DNA from 3 places in the Kineococcus gurbantunggutensis genome. Region 2 is predicted to be linked to each of the others. Evidence: riboswitches for the same ligand, from Rfam matches in the RefSeq annotation. Region 2 holds a riboswitch; each other region holds the start of a gene.
What was found. A riboswitch is a leader RNA that binds a small molecule or an ion and turns the genes downstream of it on or off. The one in region 2 is predicted to bind S-adenosylmethionine.
Positions count from the first base shown of each region.

Region 1 (4,163 bases), on a different contig from region 2:
GCCGGTACCGCGTGCCCGTCGTCACCCGCGGCGCCGGCACCGGGCTGTCCGGCGGTGCCAGCGGCGTGACCGGCGGGGTCGTGCTGTCCACCGAGCGGCTGGACGCCGTGCTGGAGGTCTCGCCCGCCGACGAGGTCGCCCGGGTGGAACCCGGGGTGCTCGGCGCCGACCTCGACGCCGCGCTGCGCCCGCACGGGCTGCGCTACGCCCCGGACCCGGCGAGCTGGCGGATCTCCAGCATCGGCGGGAACGTCGCGACGAACGCCGGGGGGCTGCGCTGCGCGAAGTACGGCGTGACCCGCGAGTCGGTGCTGGCCCTGGACGTCGTCCTGGCCGACGGCGAGCTGATCTCCACCGGCCACCGCTCGATCAAGGGCGTCACCGGCCTGGACCTCGTGGGGCTGTTCACCGGTTCCGAGGGCACGCTGGGCGTCGTCGTGGGCATCACGGTGCGGGTGCGCCCGCGCCCCGTCGACGAGCGCACGCTGGCCGTCTGGTTCGACTCGGTGGACGACGCCGCCGCCGGGCTGCTCGCCGTCACCGCCGGCGCCGCGCGCCCGGCCGTGCTGGAACTGCTCGACGGGCAGACCCTGCGCGACGTCGACGCGCACTCCGGCACCGCCCTGGCCGCCGGCGGCGAGGCCCTGCTGCTGGTGCAGACCGACGGGCACGGCGCCGAGGCCGAGGCGCGGGAGATCGCCGCCGCGCTGTCCGCGGCCGGCGGGCGGGTGCGGCACCTGGCGGGCGCCGAGGCCGAGGAGCACTGGGAGCTGCGCCGCTCCGGGCGCGGGCCGGTCACCGACAAGGTGGCCGTGGGCGAGGACGTGGCGGTGCCGAAGTCGCAGATCGGCCCCTTCCACCGCGAGCTGCGCCGCATCGCCGAGCAGCACGGCGTGCAGGTGCGCGCCGTCGCCCACGCCGGCGACGGCAACTTCCACCCGCTGCTCTCGGCCGGGGCCGAGCTGCCCGACGCGCGCGAGCGCGTCGAGGCCGCCGCGGACGACCTCGTGGCCACGGCGCTGCGCCTGGGCGGGACCATCAGCGGCGAGCACGGCATCGGCACCGCCAAGCAGCGCTGGATCGGGCAGGAGCTGCCCGGCCGCGTGCGCGAGCTGCAGCGCGCCGTGAAGGCGGTGTTCGACCCGCTGGGGATCCTCAACCCCGGCAAGGCGCTGTAGCGCAACGGCTCCCGGTGCCCGGGGAACCCCGGGGCGGTCCCGGGCACCGGGTCGTTGACAACACCTCCTCCCGCACGCCACAGTGAGCGGGCAACCATCGAGAGCGGCCGAGAGACCTGGCTCGACGACGCCGCAGCAACCCCCCGTGCGAACGGGTGCGGGTGCTTCCGCCAGGAACGATGGAGGAACGATGCCGTACGGCCCGCTGCGCCGTCCCCGCAGCTTCTGCGCCCGCTCGCGCCGCGTCGTCGACCTGTGCCGGCGCTGCGCGTCGGCCTGTCGCTGACGCCGCGCCGCCACCGCGCCGCAGCACCGAGAACACCCCGCGGGACCCGCTGGACCCGCGGGCGCCCCGCGGGAAACCCCGCGCACCGCTCACCCCGCGCGCACCGCCCTGCCGTCCCGGTGCCGGGCACCGCCCCGCCCTCCCGGTGCCGGGCGTGCCCGCGTGCGCCCGCCACCCCTCCGAGGAGCACTGTGACCACGACCCAGGAACTGCCCCCCGCCGCGCAGCAGCAGGCCGCCGCCGGCGCCCACCTGCTCTCCCGGCGGGCCCGCGCGGTGCCGCCGGCCACCGGTTTCGGCCCCCGCCCGGCCGCGCCGGTGCCCGGCACGATCGGCCTGCACGGCGGCGTGCCCGGCGCGGCCGCGCTGCCGCTGGCCGAGCTCTCCCGCGCCTTCGCCGAGGAGCTGGCCGACCCCGCCGCCCCTGCGCTGCGCTACTCCGTGCCCCTGGGGGTCCCGGAGCTGCGCGAGTGGATCGGCGCCCACGAGGGGGTGGACCCCCGGCGCGTCGTGGTGACCAACGGCGCCCTGCACGCCCTGGCGCTGCTCTTCGACGCCCTCCTGGACCCCGGCGACGTCGTGGCCGTGGAGAACCCCACCTACCCGCTGGTGCTCACGCTGCTGCGCCAGCGCCGGGCCGAGGTGCTGCCCGTGACCACCGGCCCGCAGGGCCTGGACGTGGACGCGCTGGAGGACGCGCTGCGCGCCGGGGCGCGGCCCAAGGTGCTCTACACGATCCCCGACTTCCACAACCCCACCGGTGCCAGCCAGCCGCTCGCGGTGCGGCACCGGCTGGTGGAGCTGGCCGAGCGGTACGGGTTCCTGCTGCTGTCGGACAACCCGTACCGGGAGCTGCGCTTCGACGGCGGCCGCACCCCGGACCTGGACCCGGCGTCGGGGAACGTGCTGCACGTCAACACGTTCTCCAAGACGCTGGGCCCCGGGCTGCGCCTGGGCTGGATCACCGGGCCGGAGTGGGTCGTGCCGGCCCTGCAGGACGCCCGGCGCGACTCCGACCAGCACACCTCCCTGGTGGTGCAGCGCTCGGTGCTGCGCTTCCTGCGCGCCCCCGGGGCGTACGAGACCTCCCTGGCCCGCACCCGCGCCGTGCTCGCGCAGCGCCACGAGGCCCTGCGCGCGGCGGTGCGGCGCGAGCTGGACGGTGTCGTGGAGCTGCCCGCCGTGGACGGCGGGATCTTCTCCTGGGGCCGCGTCCTGGACCCCGGCACCGACCTGGAGCGGGCGCTGGAGGTCGCGCGGCAGAACGCCGTCGACTTCCCGCTGGGCCGCTACTTCAGCCCCGCCGGGCCGCACGAGCTGACCGACCGCTTCCGGTGGGGGTTCTCCGACCTCACCCCCGGGGAGCTGGACGAGGCCGTGCACCGCGTGGCCGTGGCCCTGGCCTCCCCGCTGGCGCGCCGGTGAGCCTGGCCACCGGTCCCCGCACCGCCCTGTGGAGCGCGACCGGCTGGGACGACCCCCGGGTGGCGGCCCTGCGCGCGGCGATGGACGCCGAGCTGCACCCGCGCTACGCCCCGCCCGGCGGCGGGGCGCGCCCGCGGCCGCCGGGCCCGGCCGCCGACGAGGTGCTCCTCACCTGGCTGGCCCTGGTGGACGGCGAGCCCGCGGCCACCGCGAGCCTGCGCCGCCTGGCCCACCCCGGTGAGCCGGTGCGCCACGAGGTCAAGCGCGTCTACGTCCACCCCGGGCACCGCCGGCACGGCCTGGCCGCCGCCGCCCTCGCCCGCGTGGAGGGCTCCGCGCGCGCCGCGGGCCTGGACCGGCTGCTGCTGCAGACCGGCGCCCTGCAGCCGGAGGCCATCGCCCTGTACCGGCGCGAGGGCTGGACCCCCGTGGACCCCTACCCGCCCTACGACGCCCTCCCGCACAGCCGCTGCTTCGCCAAGCGCCTGTGAACCCCCGTCCCGCACACCACCGCAGGAGAGAGAGCACCCCGTGAGCACCGACAACACTTCGCGCCGCACGGTCCTGACCGCGCTGGGCGCCGCCGCCGCCGCCGCACCGCTGGCGGCCTGCGGCGGCGCCGCCTCCGGGTCCGGCGCCGGGGAGGGGGCGCGGGCCGGCGGGGACGTCGTCTTCCTCATCGACTCCCTCGGCGACACCTGGATCCCCAACAACAGCGCGATCTCCAGCTTCCAGGGCAACGTCTGGGGACACGTGACCGACAAGCTCGTCCACGTCGACGCCGACGGGCAGGTCAGCCCGTGGATCGCCGAGCGCTGGGAGCAGAACGCCGACGCCACCGAGTTCACCCTGCACCTGAAGAGCGGGGTCACCTTCTCCGACGGCACCGCCCTGGACGCCGAGGCGGTCGTGGCGAACCTGGACCACTGGGCCAGGGGCCGCCCCGAGGACGGCATCAACCCCATCGGCCTGTTCCCCAAGACCTACGCCGCCGCCTCGGCGGCCGACGCCACCACCGTGGTCGTCGAGTTCGACGCCCCGACCCTGGGGTTCGTCCCGACCCTGGGTTACCACGGCTCCATCCTCGTCTCCCCGGCGACGATCGCCCTGAGCGCCGAGCAGCAGGCCGACCTCTCGCGGGACGTCGGCAGCGGCCCGTACGTCGTGCGGTCGTGGAAGGAGGGCGACAACGTCGTCCTCGCCCGGCGCGAGGACTACGCCTGGGGGCCGCAGGCGCTGGGCCGCACCGGCCCGGCGACCCTGGACTCGATCACC
Region 1 covers NZ_JBJLSG010000082.1:623-4,785, forward strand. The annotation lists gene ACRYR7_RS15305 (FAD-binding oxidoreductase) at 1-1,178, shown strand, start outside; SAM riboswitch class I at 1,270-1,364, shown strand; gene ACRYR7_RS15310 (aminotransferase-like domain-containing protein) at 1,656-2,888, shown strand; gene ACRYR7_RS15315 (GNAT family N-acetyltransferase) at 2,885-3,379, shown strand; gene ACRYR7_RS15320 (ABC transporter substrate-binding protein) at 3,420-4,163, shown strand, end outside.
Region 1: it holds a riboswitch for S-adenosylmethionine, as region 2 does, so the genes downstream of both, ACRYR7_RS15310 (aminotransferase-like domain-containing protein) here and ACRYR7_RS17010 (methylenetetrahydrofolate reductase) in region 2, are expected to answer to the same signal.

Region 2 (4,163 bases):
GCTCGACGATCTCCTCGATCACCGGCGTGGGGTCGAGGACCTCGTCGCGGGCGATGCCGGCCACGGGGCTGCCGAGCACCACGCGGGGGGTGTCGCCGCAGGCCTCGGTGGTCTGCAGGCCCACGGCCTCCAGGCGCCGCCAGATCTCCGGGACGTCCTCCACGCGCACCCAGTGCAGCTGCACGTTCTGCCGGTCGGTGATGTCGGCGCTGTCGCGCCCGTACAGGGTGGACACCTCCGCCACGACCCGCAGCTGCTCGGTGGTCAGGGCGCCGCCGTCGATGCGCACGCGCAGCATGAAGAACTCGTCGGACAGCTCCTGCGCCGACAGCTGCGCGGTGCGCCCGCCGTCGATGCCGGGGCGGCGCTGCGTGTACAGGCCCCACCAGCGGAAGCGGCCGTTGAGGTCGTCCGGGTCGATGGAGGAGAAACCCCCCTTGGAGTACACCTGCTCGATCCGCTCGCGGACGTTCAGGCCGCCGTCGGCCGCCTTGAACTCCTCGTTGTGGTTCAGCGGCGTCGTGCCGTCCACGAGCCACTGGCCGTTGCCGCCGGCGCGGGCGGGCCGCGGGACGCGCCGGGGCGCGTCGGCGGCCGGCCGGGCGGCCTGCTCGGTGGGGGTGGGCGCGGCGTCGGGTGTCATGGGACCTCACGGGGGAGAGGGGTTCTCCTCGCGAGGAGGACCCTCAGCTGGTGCGGCGGGGGGCGGGTGCGCAGCGGCAGCAGTAGGCGCTCTGCACCCTCATCAGGTCGACGTACCGGCGCGAGACGAGGCGCACGGCAGAGGGCTGGACCACGCGACCACGGTAGGGCACGCCGGGGCCTGCTCCAACACGATCCCCCGGACCCGTTCCCGGACCCGCCCCCGGACCGCGCACCCGGGCGCCGCGGCCGGCGGCCGGGGTGGTGTTCGCGCGGACGTGTTGACCCGGCGGCGTGCTCCCCCTTAACGTCGGGAGCGGTCACGAGTACCAGCGTCAAGCCCCGGCTCGCTGGTCGGCAACCCTCCATCTGCGGCGGGGTGCTCCGGGTGAGGACCTGGTCGTTCGCCACCCGGCGATCGGCAAGCGCGGACCCTGCGGGTCCACGGGCATCGGGACGGACCTCTCGTGCACAAGATCGTTCTGCTCGCCGTCGTCGGGCTGCTGGCCCAGCTCGTCGACGGCTCCCTGGGGATGGCCTACGGGGTCACCTCCACCAGCCTGCTGCTGCTCATCGGGGCCAACCCGGCGGCGGCCTCGGCGACCGTCCACCTTGCCGAGATCGGCACCACGCTGGCCTCCGGCACCGCGCACTGGCGCTTCGGCAACGTCGACTGGCGCGTCGTGGTGCGCGTGGGCGTGCCGGGCGCGGTGGGCGCCTTCGCCGGCGCGACGGTGCTCTCCTCGCTGCCCACGGACGTGGCGGCGCCGGTGATCAGCGTCCTGCTGCTCGTGCTGGGCGTGTACGTGCTGCTGCGCTCGGCGGTGGTGCGCTTCGACGAGCGCTCCCTGCACCGCCCGCTGCGCCGGCGCTTCCTGGCGCCGCTGGGCCTGTTCGCCGGGTTCGTCGACGCCACCGGCGGCGGCGGCTGGGGCCCCGTGGGCACCCCCGCGCTGCTGGCCTCGGGCCGGCTGGAACCGCGCAAGGTGGTCGGCTCGATCGACACCAGCGAGTTCCTCGTCGCGGTCGCCGCCAGCACCGGGTTCCTGGTGGGCCTGGGCTCGCAGGGCATCGCGTGGTCCTGGGTGCTGGCGCTGCTGGCCGGCGGCCTGGTCGCCGCCCCCGTCGCCGCCTGGCTGGTGCGCCACCTGCCCCCGCACGTGCTCGGCACCGCCGTGGGCGCGGTCATCGTCCTGACCAACGCGCGCACGCTGCTGCGCAGCGACGCGGTCGACGCCGCCGACCCGGTGCGCTGGGCGGTGTACGCGCTCGTCCTGGCCCTCGGGGCCGTGGCCGTGGCCCACTCGGTGCGCCGGCACCGCCGCCGCGTCGTCGTCCCCGGCCCCGCCGGCGAGCCCGCCGGTGAGCGCGCCGTGGCCGGCGCCGGCGAGGAGAACGAGAGGAGCACCGCCCCGTGACGTACGTCATCGCCCAGCCCTGCGTGGACGTCAAGGACAAGGCGTGCATCGAGGAGTGCCCCGTCGACTGCATCTACGAGGGCAAGCGCTCGCTGTACATCCACCCCGACGAGTGCGTGGACTGCGGGGCCTGCGAGCCGGTGTGCCCGGTGGAGGCCATCTACTACGAGGACGACGTGCCCGAGCAGTGGTCGGCGTTCACCGCGGCCAACGTGGAGTTCTTCGACACCGTCGGCTCGCCCGGCGGTGCGGCCAAGACGGGCCTGATCGAGGCCGACCACGCGGTGGTCAGCGCGCTGCCCCCGCAGGGCGAGGGCCGCTAGCGCACCACCCGCACCGCCACCCCATCCAGAGCGGCCGAGAGCCCTGGCTCGACGACGCCGCAGCAACCCCCCGCCGGCGCGGGCGCGGGTGCTAACGCCAGGTCGATGGAGTCGACGATGTCCAGCACCACCCCCCACCGCCCCCGGGTCCGCGCGGCGAACGCGGTGAGCACGGCGAGCGCAGTGAGCGCCGCGAGCGCGGGCCGCCGCCCGGGGGCCCGGCCGTGAGCGTCGGGCCCCTGGTGGCCGGCGCCGCGGGACGGCCGACGCTGAGCTTCGAGCTCTTCCCGCCGCGCAGCCCGGCCGCGCGCGACGCCCTGCACGGCACCGTCGAGCGCCTGGCCGCGACCGGCCCGGACTTCTTCTCCGTCACCCACGGCGCGGCCGGCACCACCCGCACCGCGGGCTGCGAGCTGCTGGCGCACCTGCGCCGGGAGACCCGCGCCGCGGCGGTGGCCCACCTGACGTGCGTGGGTTCCACCCGCCGCGGGGTCGTTGAGCTGGCCGAGGAGTTCTTCGCCGCCGGGGTGCGCGACGTGCTGGCGCTGCGCGGCGACCCGCCCGCCGGGTCCGCGGACTGGCGGGCGCCGGCCGACGCGGTGCGCCGCGCGTGCGACCTGGTGGAGCTGCTGCGGGTGGCCGACCGGCGCCACCGCCTGCGCGCCGGCGGCCGGGGGGGTGCCGCGGGCGGGGACGGCACCCCCCTGACGGTCGCGGTGGCGGCGTTCCCCTCCTCCCGGCGCGCCGGGGACCTGCAGGCCCTGCGCGCCAAGCAGGACGCCGGGGCCTCGTTCGCGATCACCCAGGTGTGCTACTCGGCGCGCGAGTACGCCGCCTTCACGGCCACCGCCCGCGCGGCGGGCATCACCCTGCCCCTGCTGCCGGGGATCATCCCCACCACCGACCCGGCGCGCCTGCTGCGCCTGGAGCAGCTGACCGGCGTGCCCGTGCCCCGCTCGCTGCTGGCGCTGCTGGAGTCCGCCGCCGAGCACGGCGACGCCGCGCGCGAGCGCGCCGGCACCCGCTACGGGCGGGCCCTGGCCCGCGACCTGCTGCACGCCGGCGCGCCCGGCCTGCACCTCTACACGTTCAACTCGGCGCCCGCGGCGCTGGACCTGCTCGAGGGAGCCCACCTCGGCGCCGGGACCCCGACGGTCCCGAGCTCGGCCGGACGGCCGCAGGCATCCGCGGTTCCCCACCACGCCGCCCTGGCGGCAGGAGGATCCCGATGAGCACCGAACCCCGTCCCGTCCCGCACCGGCACCTGCCCGCGACCGGCCCCGCGGGGGCCGACCCGGCCGCCGTCCCGGCCTGGTCCGCCACCGTCCTGGGCTACCCGCGCATCGGCCCGCGCCGGGAGACGAAGAAGGCGCTGGAGGCCCTGTGGGCCGGTCGCGCCGACGTCGCCGCCACCGAGCGGGCGCTGGCCGCCGTCCGCGGGCGCACCCTGCGCCGCCTGAACGACCTGGGCCTGCACGCCCACGACGCCTCCATCCCCTCGGCGTTCTCCGCCTACGACCACGTCCTGGACGCGGCGACCGCCCTGGGCGCGGTGCCCCCGCGCTTCGCCGACGTCGTCGGCGCCGACGGCCGGGTCGACCTGGCGGGCCTGTCGACGATCGCCCGCGGCCGCGGCACCGACGCGCCGCTGGAGATGACGAAGTGGTTCGACACGAACTACCACTACCTCGTCCCCGAGGTCGGCCCGGACACCGCCTTCCGCTTCGCCGACGACCGCGGCGTGCGGGAGTTCTCCGAGGCGCTGGCCGACGGCTTCCTC
Region 2 covers NZ_JBJLSG010000099.1:4,165-8,327, reverse strand. The annotation lists gene ACRYR7_RS17025 (nitrite/sulfite reductase) at 1-643, opposite strand, end outside; SAM riboswitch class IV at 961-1,076, shown strand; gene ACRYR7_RS17020 (sulfite exporter TauE/SafE family protein) at 1,110-2,060, shown strand; gene fdxA (ferredoxin) at 2,057-2,383, shown strand; SAM riboswitch class I at 2,402-2,495, shown strand; gene ACRYR7_RS17010 (methylenetetrahydrofolate reductase) at 2,608-3,615, shown strand; gene metE (5-methyltetrahydropteroyltriglutamate--homocysteine S-methyltransferase) at 3,612-4,163, shown strand, end outside.

Region 3 (4,163 bases), on a different contig from region 2:
CTCGCCGTCGCCGTGCAGCAGCACGAGCACGTCCGGGTCGCGCGCCAGCAGCTCCTCGCGGGTGACCTCGAAGACGCGGTCGGCCACGTCGGCGAACGCGTTGACCAGCCCCGCCGCCTCCAGCTGCGGCGCGGCGGTGCTGCCCGCGCCGTAGGCGTAGGTGACGCCCCCGCCGACGGTGGGGTACAGCACCGCCGCGGTGCGCCGCGGCGCGCCGGCGGCCCGGGCCGCGGCCACCCGCTCGCGCACCGCCTCCACGCGCGCGCGCAGCCCGTCGGCGACCTCGCGGGCGCGCTCCTCGCGGTCGAAGACGCGCCCGTACAGCTCGACCTGCGCGTAGACCTCCTCGAACCCGGACGCCGGCTCGCCGGTGCGGCACAGCGCCGGCTCCTCCAGCAGCGGCACGCCGGAGGCGGCCAGCACCGCGCGGTCCAGGCCGTCGACCTCGCCGAGCACGAGGTCGGGGCGCTGGGCCAGCACCGTCTCGCGGGAGATGCGCAGGTGCCCGGCGGTGTCGGTGCGGTCGGTCAGCAGGGGCACCGCGTCCAGCTCCGCCCGCGCGGCCGCGTCGTAGTAGCCCGCCGGGTACTGCCCGGCGCGCGCCACCGCGCTGCCCAGCACGCCCAGGGCGTGCAGGGCGGGCACGGCGGCGCTCTTGAGCAGCACCACGCGCCCGGGCGGGGAGGCCACCTGCACGCGCTGGCCGCAGTTGACGACCTCCACGCGCCCGGCGCCCGGGGCCGCGTCCCGCTCGCCCCCCTCACCGCCGGCGCCGCACCCGGCGGTCAGCAGCGCGCAGGCGGCCAGGGCGCCGGCGCGGGTGCGCAGGGCGGTGCGGTGGTGGCGGTCGCTGCGGGGCACGGGTCTCCTCGGAGGGGTCGCGGGGTCGTCGCGGGGTCGTCGCGGGGTTCACGCGGCGGTGCGGGTGGTGCGCACCAGCCACAGCAGGAAGGGGCAGCCGACCAGCGCGGTGACGATGCCCACGGGCAGCTCCTGCGGCGCCAGCGCGGTGCGCGCCAGCAGGTCCGCGGCCACCAGGAACGCCGCGCCCAGGGCGGCCGCGGCGGGCACGCACCAGCGGTGCGCGCCGCCGACCAGGCGCCGCGCCACGTGCGGCACGACCAGGCCGACGAAGCCGATGGCCCCGCAGGCGGCCACCAGCACCCCCACGCACAGCGCCACCACGGCCAGCAGCGCCGTGCGGAACGCCGCCGGGGACACCCCCAGCGCGCGGGAGGTCTCGTCGCCCAGCGCCAGGGCGTCCAGCCGCGGCCCCCACGCCGTCAGCAGCACCGCGGTGGCGGCCACGACGACGAGCACCACCGCCAGCGGCGCGCCCCACGCCGCCAGCCCGAGCGAGCCCAGCAGCCAGAACACCACCGAGCGCGCGCCCTCGGCGGAGCCGGAGGCGAAGACTAGGAAGCTGGTGGCCGCGTGCAGGGCGTGGCCGACGGCGACGCCGGACAGCAGCAGCCGCGCGGAGGTGAGCGGGCCGGCGGAGCGGGCGACGGCGTGGACGAGCACGGCGGCGGCCAGCGCGCCGGCGAAGGCGCTGCCGGGCAGGGCGTGCGCGCCCCACCCGGCGCCGGCGCCGAAGAGGAGGGCGGCCGCGGCGCCCGTGGAGGCCCCCGAGGTCACGCCGAGGAGCTGGGGGTCGGCCAGCGGGTTGCGCACCATCGCCTGCATCGCCGTGCCGCACACCGCCAGGCCCGCGCCGGCGGCCAGGCCGAGCAGCACCCGCGGCAGGCGCACCTGCCACACCACCGCGTCGGCGACCGCGCCGGCGGCGGGGCCGGCGACGGCGGGGGCAGGCAGCCCGAGCAGGTGGTGCCCGGCGATGCGCAGCACGTCGCCGGGCGGCACGGCGGCCGCGCCCGCCGCGGCGCCCAGCACGGCCGCCGCCGCGGCCAGCGCCACCAGCAGCACCAGCACCGCGGCGCGGCGGCGGGCCCGCGCGCGCCGGCCCAGCGGGTCGGCCGGGCGCGCGGCGCGGCCGGGGGCGGCGGGCCCGGGCGGGCCGGGCGGACCGGGCGGACCGGGACGGGGCGGGGCGCCGGCTGACGGCACGGGACCTCCTGCGGGCGCGGGGACGGGAGCGGGCGGGCCGCACCGACCGCTTGTTGCAACCTACTCGCAACAGCGCCGGTGGCGCCGCCGCGCCCGCCCCCGGGGCGTTTTGACGCCCCCCGCGCGGCCCTCGTACGATTCGCGGCGGCATCGAGCGTCAGCGACAAGCCCTGGCTAGCTGACCGGCAACCCTCGTCCGCGGTGGGGTGCTCCAGGTGAAAGCCCGGCGGGACGGAGCGTCCCGCAAGCGTGTGGCCGTGCGGCACCCCCGGTGCCCGCGGCCTTCCCGAGCAGGAGGCAAGCCGTCGTGAGCCCGCGCGCCGCGTCCCCGTCGTGTCCCCGGGGCGGCACCGCCACCGTCGCCGGCTGACCGCCCCCCACCCCGCGCGCGCCCCCGCGGCGCCGCCCCCTCGACCCCCGCCGCGGACCCCCGGTCCGCCGGCGCACCCACCGAGCACGACCCACGAGGAGCCCGCGTTGTCCAGCACCACGCCGCCCGCCCTGCCCGAGAAGCCCGGGCGCAGCAAGCTGCCGATCGTCATCGGCCTCGCGATCGTCGCGATCGTGGCGATCGTCGTCACCCTCGTCGTGCGGGGCACCGGCGACGACACCGCCACCACCGCCGCCGGCGGTGGCGAGGTGCGGACCGTGCGCATCGGCGTCACCGACCAGGCCGAGCCGTACTGGAAGACCTACGTCGACAAGGCGCGCTCCGAGCTGGGCGTCGAGGTGCAGCTGGTCAACTTCTCCGACTACAGCCTGCCGAACCCGGCGCTGAAGCAGGGCGAGGTCGACCTGAACCAGTTCCAGCACGTGCAGTACCTGGCGAACTACAACGTCGAGGCCGGCGACGACCTGCAGCCCATCGGCGCCACCGCCGTCTACCCGCTGCCGCTGTACTCCACCACCGTGGACGAGCCGGGGCAGTTCGCCCCGGGCGCCACGATCGCCATCCCCAACGACGCCATCAACGAGGCCCGCGCGCTGCTGGTGCTGCAGGCCGCCGGCCTGCTCACCCTGGAGGGCGGCGGCAACGCGTTCTCCACCACCGACGACGTGCAGGACGCCAAGGTCGAGGTCACCGCGCTGGACGCCTCGCAGACCGCCAACGCCCTGCAGAGCGGTTCGGCCGCCGGCGCCGTGGTGAACAACAACTACGCCACCAGCGCCGGCCTGTCGCCCGACGACATCGTGTTCCAGGACGACCCCAGCAGCTCCTCCGCGGCGCCCTACGTGAACCTCTTCGTCTCGCGCGCGGAGGACACCGGCGACCAGACGTACCTGGACCTGGCCGCCCTCATCCACGACCCCGCGGTGCAGGCGGAGTTCGTCAAGAGCTACCCGCAGGCCGTGGTGCGCGACACCGACGCCGCCACCCTGCAGCAGGAGCTCACCGACGTCGAGCAGGACGCCCGGGCGGCGCAGGGCTGACGTGGCCGAACCCATCGTCCGCCTCACGGGCGTCAGCAAGCGGTACGAGCGCAGGGGCGGCAAGGCCGTCACCGCCGTCGACGACGTCAGCCTCGACGTGCACGAGGGCGAGGTCCTCGCCGTCATCGGCTACTCCGGGGCCGGCAAGTCGACGGTGGTGCGGCTGATGAACGCGCTGGAGGCGCCGACCTCCGGCACGGTCACCGTCGCCGGGCAGGACCTGACCCGGCTGCCGGAGAAGGAGCTGCGCCGGGCCCGGCAGAAGATCGGCATGATCTTCCAGCAGTTCAACCTGTTCCGCTCCCGAACGGTCGCCGGGAACGTCGCCTACCCCCTGAAGGTGGCCGGCGTGCCGAAGGCGCAGCGCGACGCGCGGGTGGCCGAGCTGCTGGACTTCGTCGGCCTGCTCGAGCGCGCCCACGCCCACCCCGAGCAGCTCTCCGGCGGGCAGAAGCAGCGCGTGGGCATCGCCCGCGCGCTGGCGACGAACCCGCCGCTGCTGCTGGCCGACGAGGCCACCAGCGCGCTGGACCCGGAGACCACCACCGAGGTCCTGTCGCTGCTGCGGCGGGTCAACCGCGAGCTCGGCGTCACGATCGTGGTCATCACCCACGAGATGGACGCGGTGCGGCAGATCGCCGACCGGGTCGCGGTCATGGAGGACG
Region 3 covers NZ_JBJLSG010000013.1:43,720-47,882, forward strand. The annotation lists gene ACRYR7_RS04055 (ABC transporter substrate-binding protein) at 1-861, opposite strand, end outside; gene ACRYR7_RS04060 (FecCD family ABC transporter permease) at 910-1,968, opposite strand; SAM riboswitch class IV at 2,214-2,323, shown strand; gene ACRYR7_RS04065 (MetQ/NlpA family ABC transporter substrate-binding protein) at 2,545-3,498, shown strand; gene ACRYR7_RS04070 (methionine ABC transporter ATP-binding protein) at 3,500-4,163, shown strand, end outside.
Region 3: it holds a riboswitch for S-adenosylmethionine, as region 2 does, so the genes downstream of both, ACRYR7_RS04065 (MetQ/NlpA family ABC transporter substrate-binding protein) here and ACRYR7_RS17010 (methylenetetrahydrofolate reductase) in region 2, are expected to answer to the same signal.